One region of the Priestia sp. KCTC 13724 genome, then DNA from elsewhere that is predicted to be linked to it. Evidence: riboswitches for the same ligand, from Rfam matches in the RefSeq annotation. Region 1 holds a riboswitch; the other holds the start of a gene.
What was found. A riboswitch is a leader RNA that binds a small molecule or an ion and turns the genes downstream of it on or off. The one in region 1 is predicted to bind S-adenosylmethionine.

Region 1 (6,197 bases):
GAAAAATAATAAAACGGAAAATTCAGTCAATATTTATGCAACGTTAGTGCTTATTTATCTAATTATCCTAAAAAGTTAGGTTTTAAATGATGAAACAGATTGGCTGGTTTAAGTCTGGTAGTGTACCAAGCTTAAATCAGCCAATTTGTCTTTTACTCGCATATAATTAATAAAATGCTAGTGTTTTAGAATGCTTCGTGCGACAAATGTAGCTATGTGTAAAGAGTGGTTTCTAAATTACACTAAGCGGAGAGCCCATTCTTAATAACTAAATAAGAACTACTAGTCACCATAGAAATTTATATATATGCAATTGATTTTTATAAAAATACATAGTAGAATAAAACAGAAATATTATTCTATCAAAGTTTTATCAGAAGTTTTGAAAAGAAAAAAAGCATAAAAATAAAAATAATCTATTTTATATACAAACCCTGTAGAGTCGTAGTCTATGATGGAGTCATCATTCCTAAAACACTCATTTACATCGGCATGCACATCATTTATCATAAAGACATCAAATGTTTTTAGAATATTTTTAATAATTTGTTAGAAAACAGGAGGATTACTATGTCAAACGATTGGAATCATCTATTTAACAGAATGCCTGAACTTTTAGCACCTACTATGGCAAAAGATCATCCAAATCTACCCGTTATAAAAGAAGAAGGGTGCTACTACTATGGATTAGACGGCAAACAATACCTAGACTTTACATCTGGAATTGCAACAACGAATGTTGGACATCGGCATCCAAAAGTTGTGCAAGCTATTAAAGACGGAGCTGACCAGTTACTTCATGGACCTTCTGGCGTTATCATGTATGAGTCTATCTTGAGATTAGCTGACGAATTAGGAAAAGTTACGCCTGGTAACCTGGACTGTTTCTTCTTTGGAAACAGCGGAACGGAAGCAATTGAAGGCGCTTTAAAGCTTGCTCGTCACGTAACAAAACGACCTTACGTCGTGTCATTCTTAGGCTGTTTTCATGGACGTTCAATGGGAGCGCTAAGCGTCACAACTTCAAAAAGTAAATACCGTCAGTTTCAGCAGCCTTCTGGTTTAACCTATCAAATTCCATATGCCAATCCAAAAGAATGTCCAGACGGTGTTAATGTAGATGCTTATTTTGAAGACAAGCTTGAAAAAGACTTTAATACTTTGTTTAAGCATCAAGTAACGCCAGAAGAAGTAGCAGCTGTTATTTTAGAGCCTGTTCTTGGTGAAGGTGGATATATCATTCCACCAAAAAGCTGGATGAAAAAGCTTCGTGAAATCTGTGACCGTCATGGCATTTTACTCATTTTTGATGAGGTGCAAACAGGTTTTGGACGTACTGGAGAATGGTTTGCTGCACAGACATTTGACGTCGTGCCAGATATTATGGCTATTGCAAAAGGCATCGCTTCAGGCATTCCGTTAAGTGCTACTGTGGCTTCACAAGAGCTTATGAAAAAATGGCCTCTTGGCACGCATAGCACTACGTTTGGCGGTAATCCAATTGGCTGTTCGGCTGCGCTTGCTACACTTGAAGTGCTTCAAGAAGAAAATCTTCTCGAAAATGCAAAAGAAATGGGTGCTTATGCGCTCAAACAATTGGAGCTGTTAAAAGAAAAGCATTCGCTAATTGGAGACATTCGTGGAGTGGGACTTATGATCGGAATTGAGATTGTACATCCTGAAACAGGTGAACCCAATGGGGATGCACTATTTGAAATTCTAGACTTAGCTCTTGAACAAGGCGTTCTCTTCTATTTCTGTGGCAATGCAAGCGAAGTGATTCGTATGGTTCCACCTTTATCCGTAACGAAAGAGCAGATTGATGAAGGTCTTGCTATGCTAGATCAGGCTATTCATTTATATGAGCAAAAAGTTGCTATTAATGTATAAAAAGAGTGCTTAAGGCACTCTTTTTTGTTGGTCTAGTTATGATAGCGGTATCATATTGTTAGAAAGAAAAATCTTTTCAGAAAAGTCATTGACATTCCTTTGCTCAGCGTGTAACATAGGATTTAAGTTATCAACAATATTCTACAATATTCGACAAACTTCTTATCCAGAGAGGTGGAGGGACTGGCCCTGTGAAACCTCGGCAACGGACATTTGAACCGTGCCAACTCCAACAAGCAGTGCTTGATAGATAAGAAGAGAGCTGGTTCTTACTTACATGATCCCAACCTCTTCTTACAGTCATTAAGACACTGTAAGTGGAGGTTTTATTATTTTATAACTACATACTGTACGTTTTCTTATCTAGAGAGGTAGAGGGACCTGGCCCTATGACACCTCAGCAACAGGCTGATTGCACTGTGCTAATTCCAGCAAGCGCTTAGAAGCTTGAACGATAAGAAGCAGGTTCTTTAGATAAGGAAGCTTCTTCTATGAAGCTTCCTTTTTATTTTTAGTAAATGGGGTGTAAGAATGAATTTACAGATAGAAAAGCTTAAAGAAAGCGTTATTGAGTATATTAACCAACAAGCTCAAACTTACATAGATACAAGTCATGCAATCCACGACCATCCTGAAATCGGAAATGAAGAGAAATTTGCATCTTATCTCTTATGTAAGCTGCTAGAAGAAGCAGACTTTACCGTGGAACGCGGGGTAGCTGGACATGATACAGCATTTTTAGCAAAAAAAGCATCCGCAAGAAAAGGACCGAGAATTGGATTTCTTGCGGAGTATGATGCGCTTCCAGGGCTTGGACATGCTTGTGGTCATAACATTATTGGAACAACTAGCGTAGGAGCAGCGATTGCGCTTAGCCAAGTGCTTGACGAAATAGGAGGAGAGCTTGTTGTGTTGGGCACCCCAGCGGAAGAAGGTGGACCGAATGGAAGTGCAAAAGGAAGCTTTGTGAAAGCGGGCCTTGTGCAAGACTTAAATGCTTGCATGATGGTTCACCCTGGAAAAGAAACGTGTATTACAGGGACAACGCTAGCTGTGGATCCTATTGATTTTGAGTTTTATGGACAGGCATCTCACGCAGCATCAGCTCCTGAAGAAGGCATTAACGCGTTAGATGCGGTTATTCAATTATTCAATGGAGTGAACGCACTTCGTCAACATGTAAAGGATGATGTGAAAATTCACGGCATTATTACAGACGGAGGAACGGCTCCCAATATTGTTCCCGACTATGCAAAAGCGCGCTTTTATATTCGCGCACAAACGCGTAAAGAGTGTGATCAAGTGACGGAGAGAGTACAGCAAATCGCAAAGGGAGCGGCTATGGCAACTGGTGCTAAACTTAACGCATATTTCATTCAAAATAAAGTAGATCATATTCAGCTAAACCGCGCTTTTGATCGAGTATTTGAAGAAGTATTTACAGAATTAGGCGAAGACGTAGATACGGCGCATAAGCCTGGAATTGGCTCATCTGATGCAGGAAATGTTAGTCAAGTGGTACCAACCATTCACCCTTATATCAAAATCGGTGCTGAAACGCTGGCTTGGCACACTGATGAATTTCGTGAAGCAGCTAAATCTCCAGAAGGTGACAAAGGGTTACTTCAAGGGACAAAAGGTCTTGCTCTCATTGGCTTACGTTTATTAACTGAAGAGGACACGCTTTGTGCTATAAAAGACGAATTTACGAAGAGGCAGGCAGAGCTAGACTAGAATACATCTTTTCTTTCGTTCTCATAAAAGCTCTCTTTCACTCGTATGATAAAAAGAACGTAAGTGAAAGGGGGACGCACTTATTATTATTGTGCAGGGTCGTGCATTAAATATGAATGCAGTGCCATATAGCATGCTTGAAGCTAATAAAGCACAGATTTTGAGAAAAATGGCTCAGTATCAAACAATTTATCGGTATGACAATATTATGCAGTTAGATTTTGAGCTGACTACCCGCCTACGAATTGTAGAAGCATCGTATCTGTTGTATAGAAGTGGTGCGAGATTTGCAACTTTTAAAGAATCTGAATGTAACGAAACATATTGGCTTCGAACCGAAAAAGGAGGATTTAAGCTAAAAGAGAACGTGTTGCCATCCGTCGCATTAAACGATATTTTCTTTAATGGTTCGCTCTATGCGTTTGAATGTGCGGTTGCGATTGTTATGGTTTTTTATAAAGGTGTGTTGGAGAGTATTGGAGAGAGGGATTTTAATCAATTATTTACGAATTTAGTATTATATAGCGGTAAATTTGATGAAGATTTAAATCTTCAAAATCATCATGGTTATGATTTTTTAGAGGGAGACTGCGCTTATTTCAAAAACCCTGATCACCATGAAGATACCCCTCAATGGCAAGGTGAAAATACGATTATCGTTGGGGACGACTTGTATTTTGGACACGGCGTAGGCGTTAAATCCGCTGAAGGAATTATTGAACTGCTAAATGAAAAGAGAAAAGAAAACGCAACAGAGTCTGCTTACTTAACGTCATACATTACGCGTGTTGGTTTCCGCTACCTTAGCCAATTTTATGTTCATCGTGATGTCCTCGTTGAAGTTGATTATGATAAGCTCCCTCTTGTTGTGAGTCAAATAGGCTCAAGCACATACATTGGTTAAGAAAAACCCTCGCTTTCACAAAGCGGGGGTTTCCTATGATAAAGAGTAGAAGTGAACCAATATAATCTGCCTTAGTTGCTATAGAAAGAAGCATACCCTGCTATAATAAACAAAAGAAGCAGCGCAATTGTGATACCGATGATCCACAGCGACAATTTCTTCATAAGGAATACCTCCTCCATTCATTTAAAGAGTAGAAGATGAACCACCTGATGAACCGCTGGCTGTACCATATACAGTTTGACGCTTTACACCAGCTGTTTTGAACCCAACCTTCCAATTCCAATCAATTTGTCCGTAAGCACGGTTAGAAGAGACCCATGTTTTGGAATTTTGTTTTGAAATTGAGACTAGGGGATTGACGTTTTTCACAACTTTTCCGCTCACACTTTGTACGGACGTAACGTTAGATCCACTTGTGGAATAATAGACTGTAGCTTTCACTTGCGTAGTAGTAAACCCTGCAATTTTATACTGTGCTGTATAGGAAGCCGTGCGTGATACACCAGACGATAATGTGGAAAAACGTGACGTTGCATATGCAGATGCTACTGCTGTATTGCTTGTAGGCGCGTCATCGTAATCAACGGATTCCGTTACTTCAATAGAATTAAGTAGCTCGTCTGGGTGATTTAAGTAGTAGATAACTTTTTCTTGCTGTTCAGGAGATAAAGCTGAAAATTGCTCTGCTGAATCTGACTCTCCCTGGGTATTAAGATAAGCAACATATGAAGAAATAGTATATCGCTCAGATCCCGTACTCATTGCTGAAGCGGGTTTTGTTGCAAAAAAAGTGAAGCCTAAAAGTATGATTGATACACAAAAAAGCATTTCTTTTTTTAACATTTGGTGTCGGCCCTTTCCATAATTACTAGGTAAATAGAATCGTAACGACTATTACTTTACCATATTTTCCTGGAAAAACGACAAATTTCTTTTAAAACAATTTAATAATAAATGTGTTGAAATACATCGGAGAAATGTAAATATAAAAAAGTATGTAAGGTTTTCTGACATTTTCCTGGCATTACTGTTAAAAAGAGAATATGATGTATTCAAGATCACATTATTCTCCTGCGATTTCGTATAACCTCTTGAAAAAGGGACTTGGGATTTTTCGTGGATCCACCTTCCTAGCTGCGTAAATCAGCTAGGAATTTTTTTTACCTTTTCAATAGACAGAATAATTAGTTATTTTTGATATATAATGAAACGCAAGAGAACGATGGATTTAAAGAGAGAGTAGGGGGCTTGAAGGAATGCAGCATATTTTAATTAAAAATGCGGAAATTATTACGATGAACGAAAAGAATGACATTGTATATGGAGATCTATACATAGTAGGAGACCGTATCGCTGCCATTGGTAAAGGGTTATCACCGGAAAAAGTCGATAAAGTCATTGATGGAACAAATCGGACAATTGTTCCTGGTTTCATTCATACTCACATTCATTTATGCCAAACGATGTTTCGCGGACAAGGCGATGACTTGGAGTTGATGGATTGGCTTCAAAAGAAAATATGGCCTTTAGAAGCTGCGCATGATGAAGAATCTATTTATTACTCCGCATTATTAGGTATTGGCGAGCTCATTAAAAGTGGCACTACAACTATCGTGGATATGGAAACCGTGCATCATACTGATTCGGCATTTGAAGCTATTGCACA
Region 2 (6,197 bases), on a different contig from region 1:
AAGAGAAAGCGTTTATTTTTGCGTATTTCCCTTTTAGCCTCTAGTGTTGCTTTTATCTTTTTGCTTGTTACAACCATAGAAATTTTCAAAAAGACGGAGCAGGCAAAAACCTTATTTTATTTAGTATGAGTTATGTATGTACGACAAGCTATCGTTAAAAAGCACGCTTTTCAGAAAAGCGTGCTTTTTTAGTGCTGTATTTTGTGAGAACGTATTTCAGAAATTGCTGTTTGAATAATGTTTGCTGAATATTCCAGCTTACGATGTTCTTCTAGTGATAAATGAAGAGGAATTCGTTTCTCAATTCCTCCTTTTCCAATAACAGATGGAATACTAATAGCTACGTCATGTAAGCCATACTCTCCCTGCAATATCGTAGAAACTGGAAAAACAGCTCGTTCGTTACTGACAATGGCTTTGGTTAGCTGTGCAATCGCGTTTCCAATACCAAATTCCGTATTTCCTTTCAGCCAATAGATTTCAAAACCTAGTTTGATCACTTCTTTTTCAATTTTTTCTTTATCTAAAATAGACTGCTCATGTTGGTAGTAATCTTCTAGTTTTTGTCCAAAAATTGTTGAATGTGACCATAGTGCAAACTGCGAACCGCCATGTTCACCAAGCATATACGCATGAACGTCATGTGGCTTTACCTTGAGTTCATTTGCAACAACTCGCCGAAGACGTGAACTATCTAATAAAGTTCCTGTTCCAATTACACGCTCTCTTGGCAATCCAGACAAACTCCATACATGGTATGTAATAACATCACATGGATTTGTGGCTACAACGTAACAGCCTGAGAAACCAAGCTCTTTTAGAGTTGTAACTACTTCCATAATAATAGGTGCAGTTGCTTTTAGTTCATCAAGCCGCGTTTCACCTTTTTGAGGTCTTGGACCGGCAACGCTTATAATAATCACATCTGCATCTTTAATATCGACCAATCCACCTGCATATACGTTTGTAACCCCAGACGATGTGACAGTTGCATCCTGTAAATCAAGCGCGTCACCTTCCGCTTTTTCCTTTAAACAATCCACAAGTACCAATTCTTCTATTGCTTGCTGATTAACTAATGAAAAAGCTGTCGCTGAGCCAACATTGCCACATCCAATAATTCCAACTTTCCTTCCCATGAGCAACCTACCTCTCTTACCCTTCTCTTTTTAATCTCTTAGCTAGCTGGCTACCAAACGATTGAATCAACTGTACCATAATAATTAATACGAGAATAGTTGTGTACATCACTGTTGGTTCAAAGCGTAAATGCCCATATTGAAAGGCGATATCTCCAAGCCCACCAGCACCAACAAGGCCTGCCATTGCAGTAGCACCGATGAGACCAATTGTTGCAATAGTTAATCCTAAGACAATACCAGAACGCGCTTCTCTTACAACAACGTACCAAATAATTTTTGACGTTGAAATCCCCATTGATTGATATGCTTCCACTATTCCTTTATCAACTTCTAACAGCGCAGACTCCATTAATCTTGCAATATAAGGTGCGGTATAAACCACAAGGGGAACAATTACGCCTTGTACACCAATGGTTGTTCCAGCAATAAGCTTAGTAAATGGTAGAATGAAGAATAATAGAATAATAAATGGAATCGAACGAATAATGTTGATGATCCAGTTCAGAACTTGGTATAACCATCTGTTTTCTGACTGTCCACCCTGTCTAGTTACAACAAGTAAAATCCCAAGCGGTAAACCAATCAAGATGGCAATAACTAATGAGATACTTGTCATGGTTAACGTTTGAAGGAAGCCTTCCCAAATAACGTCTCCCCACTCTACAAAAAATTCAGCCATCTTATTTCCACTCCTCTACAATAACGCCTTCACTTTCTAAATATCCGATTGCTTCTTCATAAGCTTCCTTATCTCCTCTTAAATGAACAAGCAGCTTTCCAAGCGTTTCATTTTTTAACTGTTCAATTCCACCGGCTAAAATACTTGGTAATACATCAAATTTGCGTGAAACCATCGCAAGCGCCGGTTCATTGGACTTTTCACTTCCTTTAAAATAAAGTGATACAAGCTTACCAGTTTTACGATATTCTGTTTTTAAAGCTTCTGGAAGATTAAATGCAGATTCTGAACCAATAAAACGCTTAGTTGTTGGATGCTGTGGATGAGTAAATATATCCACTACTTTTCCTTCTTCTACGACTCTTCCATTTTCCATCACTGCTACGCGATCACAAATACGTTGAACAACGTTTAATTCGTGCGTAATTAGAAAAATTGTTAAGCCTAATTCTCGGTTAATTTTTAATAGTAACTCCAAGATAGCTTCCGTTGTTTCTGGATCTAAGGCACTTGTGGCCTCATCGCTTAATAAAATTTCAGGCTCATGCGCTAACGCTCGTGCAATGGCAACACGCTGCTTTTGACCGCCAGATAGCTGAGACGGGTAGTGATTAACTTTATCAGACAACCCGACAATTTCTAAATACTTCTCTGCGCGCTTTTGAATGGTTTCTTTATCAATGCCTTCTAGTTTTAGAGGAATTGCAATGTTTTCATATACAGTTGCTGTTTTTAATAAATTATACCCCTGGAAAATCATCCCGATTTTCCGGCGTGTCTTTTGAAGGTCCTGCTTTGAAAGAGTCGTTAGGCTTACACCATTAATGAATACTTCTCCAGACGTTGGTTTTTCAAGTAGATTAACACAGCGAATCAGCGTACTTTTCCCCGCACCGCTATATCCAATTACTCCGAACACCTCTCCTTTTTCAATAGTCAAGCACACGTCTTTCACAGCCTCCACTTTCTTGCCGTTGACTTCATATGTTTTGGAAGTCTGCTTTAATTCAATCACGTTCACCACTCCTTAAAATGCTGGGACAACTGAGCCGTTAAACTCTTCTTCAATAAATTGACGAATTTCATCTGAATGGAAGTATTTCTCTAGCTGTTTTACAACTTCATCATCTTTATTTTCCGTACGTACAACAACGTAGTTTGGATATGGATTGTTTTCAATTTCTTCATGGAAAATGGCATCATCATTAATTGTTAAACCTGCACCCATCGCAAAGTTTGTGTTAATTGCAGCAGCTGCTACTTCACCTAATTGAGATGGAATTTGTGAAGCTTCTAGCTCAACGATTTCAAGATCCAGTTTATTTTCAGCTACGTCTTTTTTCGTTGCTTTTTCTTCAACGCCTTCTTTTAATTTAATAACTCCAGCCGCTTCAAATAGCTTTAACGCACGATATTCATTACTTGGATCATTTGGCACAGCAATTTTGTCACCTTTTTTCAGTTCTTTTATATCTTTAATGCCGTCTGCATAAATACCCATTGGAAACGCAACCGTTTTAAACGCATCCTCAATTTTATAGCCTTTATCTTTTACCTGTTGTTCTAAAAACGGTAATGTTTGATAATTATTTAAATCTAAATCACGTTCATCAAGCGCTGTGTTCGGTGTATTATAGTCGTTAAACGTTTTAATGGTAATCTCTAATCCATCTTTTTCTGCTAACTTCTTCACTTCTTCGTTAATTTGTTGATGAGGACCACCAGTTACTCCGATTGTAATTTTTTCTGTGCTCAAAGTCTTTGCTTCTTCTTTTCCGCACGCAGCCGTTACAATTAGTAGTGCTGACGCCAGTGTTAAACCTAGTACTTTTGTTGTTTTTTTCATTATGTCAATCGCTCCCTTTTCTTTTTTTCCATAAAAAAAACGCCTCTTGCAGATAAAGAGAAGCGATTTTAACCAATCCGCTTCTCTTATCTTTCAGTGTATAAAGATACACCGCAGGATTTAGCACCGTTACAGCACGATTGCTGATAGGTTGCCGGGTTTCATAGGGCCAGTCCCTCCACCACTCTCGATAAGAGTTGCTTTTTTATTCACTTTATTATGATGGCTATTCTACAGGTAGTTTGTATATAGTGTCAATATTTTTTTAATTTTATTTTATAAATTTTTTTAGATTAGTTTTAATTTAAAGAAAAGAAGCATACAAAAGTCTCCTTTTGTATGCTTCTTTTCTTTATTAATTCCAACAAACGCATCCTACAATAACAAGAAGAATAAACAGAACTAAGATTAAGGCAAACCCACTGCCGCCTTTATTATAGCCGTATCCTCCACAATAACCGCCGTAAAAACACATAACATACACCATCCTTTCTGTCTCAGTGTATGCACGCATCATCCTTTTGCTTGTCTAAACGCCTATTTTCTAAAAATATGTACCCTTAACTCAATATTTGTCGCAGTCGAATCATATCACGACATTGAATACCATTTTCATAGATTTCTTCTTCATAGTTATGAACAAAGTGATCAATTTCAATTCCTGTAATACGAAATCCACATTTTTGATACAACGCCAACTGCTCAATACTTGAATTACCTGTTGCAATTTCTACGCTTTTATATCCATAGTGCTTTGAAAGCTTTAAAGCTTCTTCCACCAATTGCTTTCCGTATCCTTGATTTCGCATGTTTTTCTTTACTACAATATTGACAATTTCCACCGTATTCGGCCTTGTTGGTAGCAGTACAACAAGCCCCACTAACTCACCATCTGCTCTTCCTGCAATGCATGTTCCTCTCTCAATATAGCCTGAAATAACCTCTTCTGATGGATCAGCTTCCTTTAACAACTCAATATGATTCTTTGTTACTTGCAATATTTTTTCAAAACGTAAACTAGACATGGTATCGCCCTTTCTTCTTACTATTTTCGTTAAGCAAACTACACCGTATTTGACTGTTTCCCTGTTATAATTAAAAGATATTACTAGAAAAGAAACAAGTCTAAAGGAATTATTTATGAATTTATTGTTATTACATCATTTAGAAACCGTTCGAAGTATTACGCTAAAAGTTTTATCAAGCGTAACTGAACAGGAATCGTTAGTAACTCCCGGTGGCTTTTCAAACAACATTGTTTGGAATTTAGGGCACATTGCATATATTCAAGAAAAGCTTGTTTTGAGCTTGCTGGAAAGAAAAATCAATTGCCTGCCTCATATGAGCGATTATTCGCGGCTGAAACAAAGCCTTCTCAATGGAAGGAAACACCTCCTACCTTAATTCAACTAAAAGAAGAGCTGATGACTCAAACTGAGCGTATTAAAGAATTCATACCCGCTCATTATGATTTGAAGCTAGCCAAGCCGTTCACTAATAAAGCTGGCATTTCGTTTGATCACGTTGGCAGCACGTTCTTGTTTAGCTTTTACCATGAGGGAATGCATGTTGAAACAATTAAACAAATTAAAAAAGCTATTCAAGAAAAAAATCCTAGCAATTGTTAGGATTTTTTTCTTGAATAGCTTACCCGTCGTATATCTGGTTAAAATCTCTATATTTGTGTTACTCCTACTGTTAATATGTATGTTTCATTTACCACAAACTTATCTACTGCTTCTTTTTGCTGCTCGAAATGATAATAAGCAGCGCACACCCCTCCCAATCCTGCTAGCGCTAACACGATTAACAGAATGGACCCAACCTTTTTCATGTTTCATTCTCTCCCCTATGTCTCACAAAGTCTGATATAAACCTTTGTAACATCCCCTTTTGTTTGAAAGGTTTATTCAAGCGAGTTTGAGGAATAACCACTATTCCCCTCACTCTATTTGATGATACCATACCTTTTTCAGAAAATGTATAAATGTTCTCAATTGTTAAAAAATAGTCATTTTTTTACTTTGATTGATAAAAAGATTGCATAAGAAAATGAAGAGCTTTGTTTTTTGAGAGACCAAACGCGTTAATAATATAATCAACATATTGAAATAAAGATTCACCGTTTTTTTCTTTTAGCTTCATAGCTCGAAAAGATTTATTAAATCGATAATGCTTTTTATCAGAAAAAACTAGGCCTTCTTCTCTTAAAAAACCTTTATATGCCCCATGGTTAAAATACAAAACATCATTTCGCACGTTTTCAAGATCAATTACAACAATCATATCTTCTAATTCAGCGTTGAGCTGCGTCATACATTCAATGTACTCGCCAAGACAGCTTAGTAACAATGTTAAAAATTGATGGCCATCAACGTATTGAAATTGATCAAAAATAGCAGCATTTCTGTAGCTTGGTACGCACTCTTGCAAAACAGATTTTACTTCATCAAGCTCTTCTACATATGGAATTGGAATATGAAATTTTGCCGCTCCATTAACAAACTGTTCCCAAGCAACGGTTTTATCA

Region 2: it holds a riboswitch for S-adenosylmethionine, as region 1 does, so the genes downstream of both, AC1UFB_RS09725 (MetQ/NlpA family ABC transporter substrate-binding protein) here and AC1UFB_RS14885 (M20 family metallopeptidase) in region 1, are expected to answer to the same signal.

The regions. Positions count from the first base shown of each region.
Region 1 is NZ_JBXDLD010000109.1:14,907-21,103, reverse strand. It holds gene AC1UFB_RS14890 (aspartate aminotransferase family protein) at 571-1,890, shown strand; SAM riboswitch class I at 2,050-2,147, shown strand; SAM riboswitch class I at 2,247-2,351, shown strand; gene AC1UFB_RS14885 (M20 family metallopeptidase) at 2,422-3,624, shown strand; gene AC1UFB_RS14880 (protein-glutamine gamma-glutamyltransferase) at 3,716-4,528, shown strand; gene AC1UFB_RS14875 (hypothetical protein) at 4,715-5,374, opposite strand; gene AC1UFB_RS14870 (5'-deoxyadenosine deaminase) at 5,788-6,197, shown strand, end outside.
Region 2 is NZ_JBXDLD010000069.1:2,142-8,338, forward strand. It holds gene AC1UFB_RS09705 (hypothetical protein) at 1-129, shown strand, start outside; gene AC1UFB_RS09710 (L-lactate dehydrogenase) at 189-1,139, opposite strand; gene AC1UFB_RS09715 (methionine ABC transporter permease) at 1,156-1,821, opposite strand; gene AC1UFB_RS09720 (methionine ABC transporter ATP-binding protein) at 1,823-2,836, opposite strand; gene AC1UFB_RS09725 (MetQ/NlpA family ABC transporter substrate-binding protein) at 2,849-3,667, opposite strand; SAM riboswitch class I at 3,751-3,864, opposite strand; gene AC1UFB_RS09730 (YjcZ family sporulation protein) at 4,023-4,142, opposite strand; gene AC1UFB_RS09735 (GNAT family N-acetyltransferase) at 4,228-4,692, opposite strand; gene AC1UFB_RS09740 (DinB family protein) at 4,808-5,071, shown strand; gene AC1UFB_RS09745 (DinB family protein) at 4,996-5,295, shown strand; gene AC1UFB_RS09750 (flagellar basal body-associated FliL family protein) at 5,343-5,501, opposite strand; gene AC1UFB_RS09755 (AlbA family DNA-binding domain-containing protein) at 5,687-6,197, opposite strand, start outside.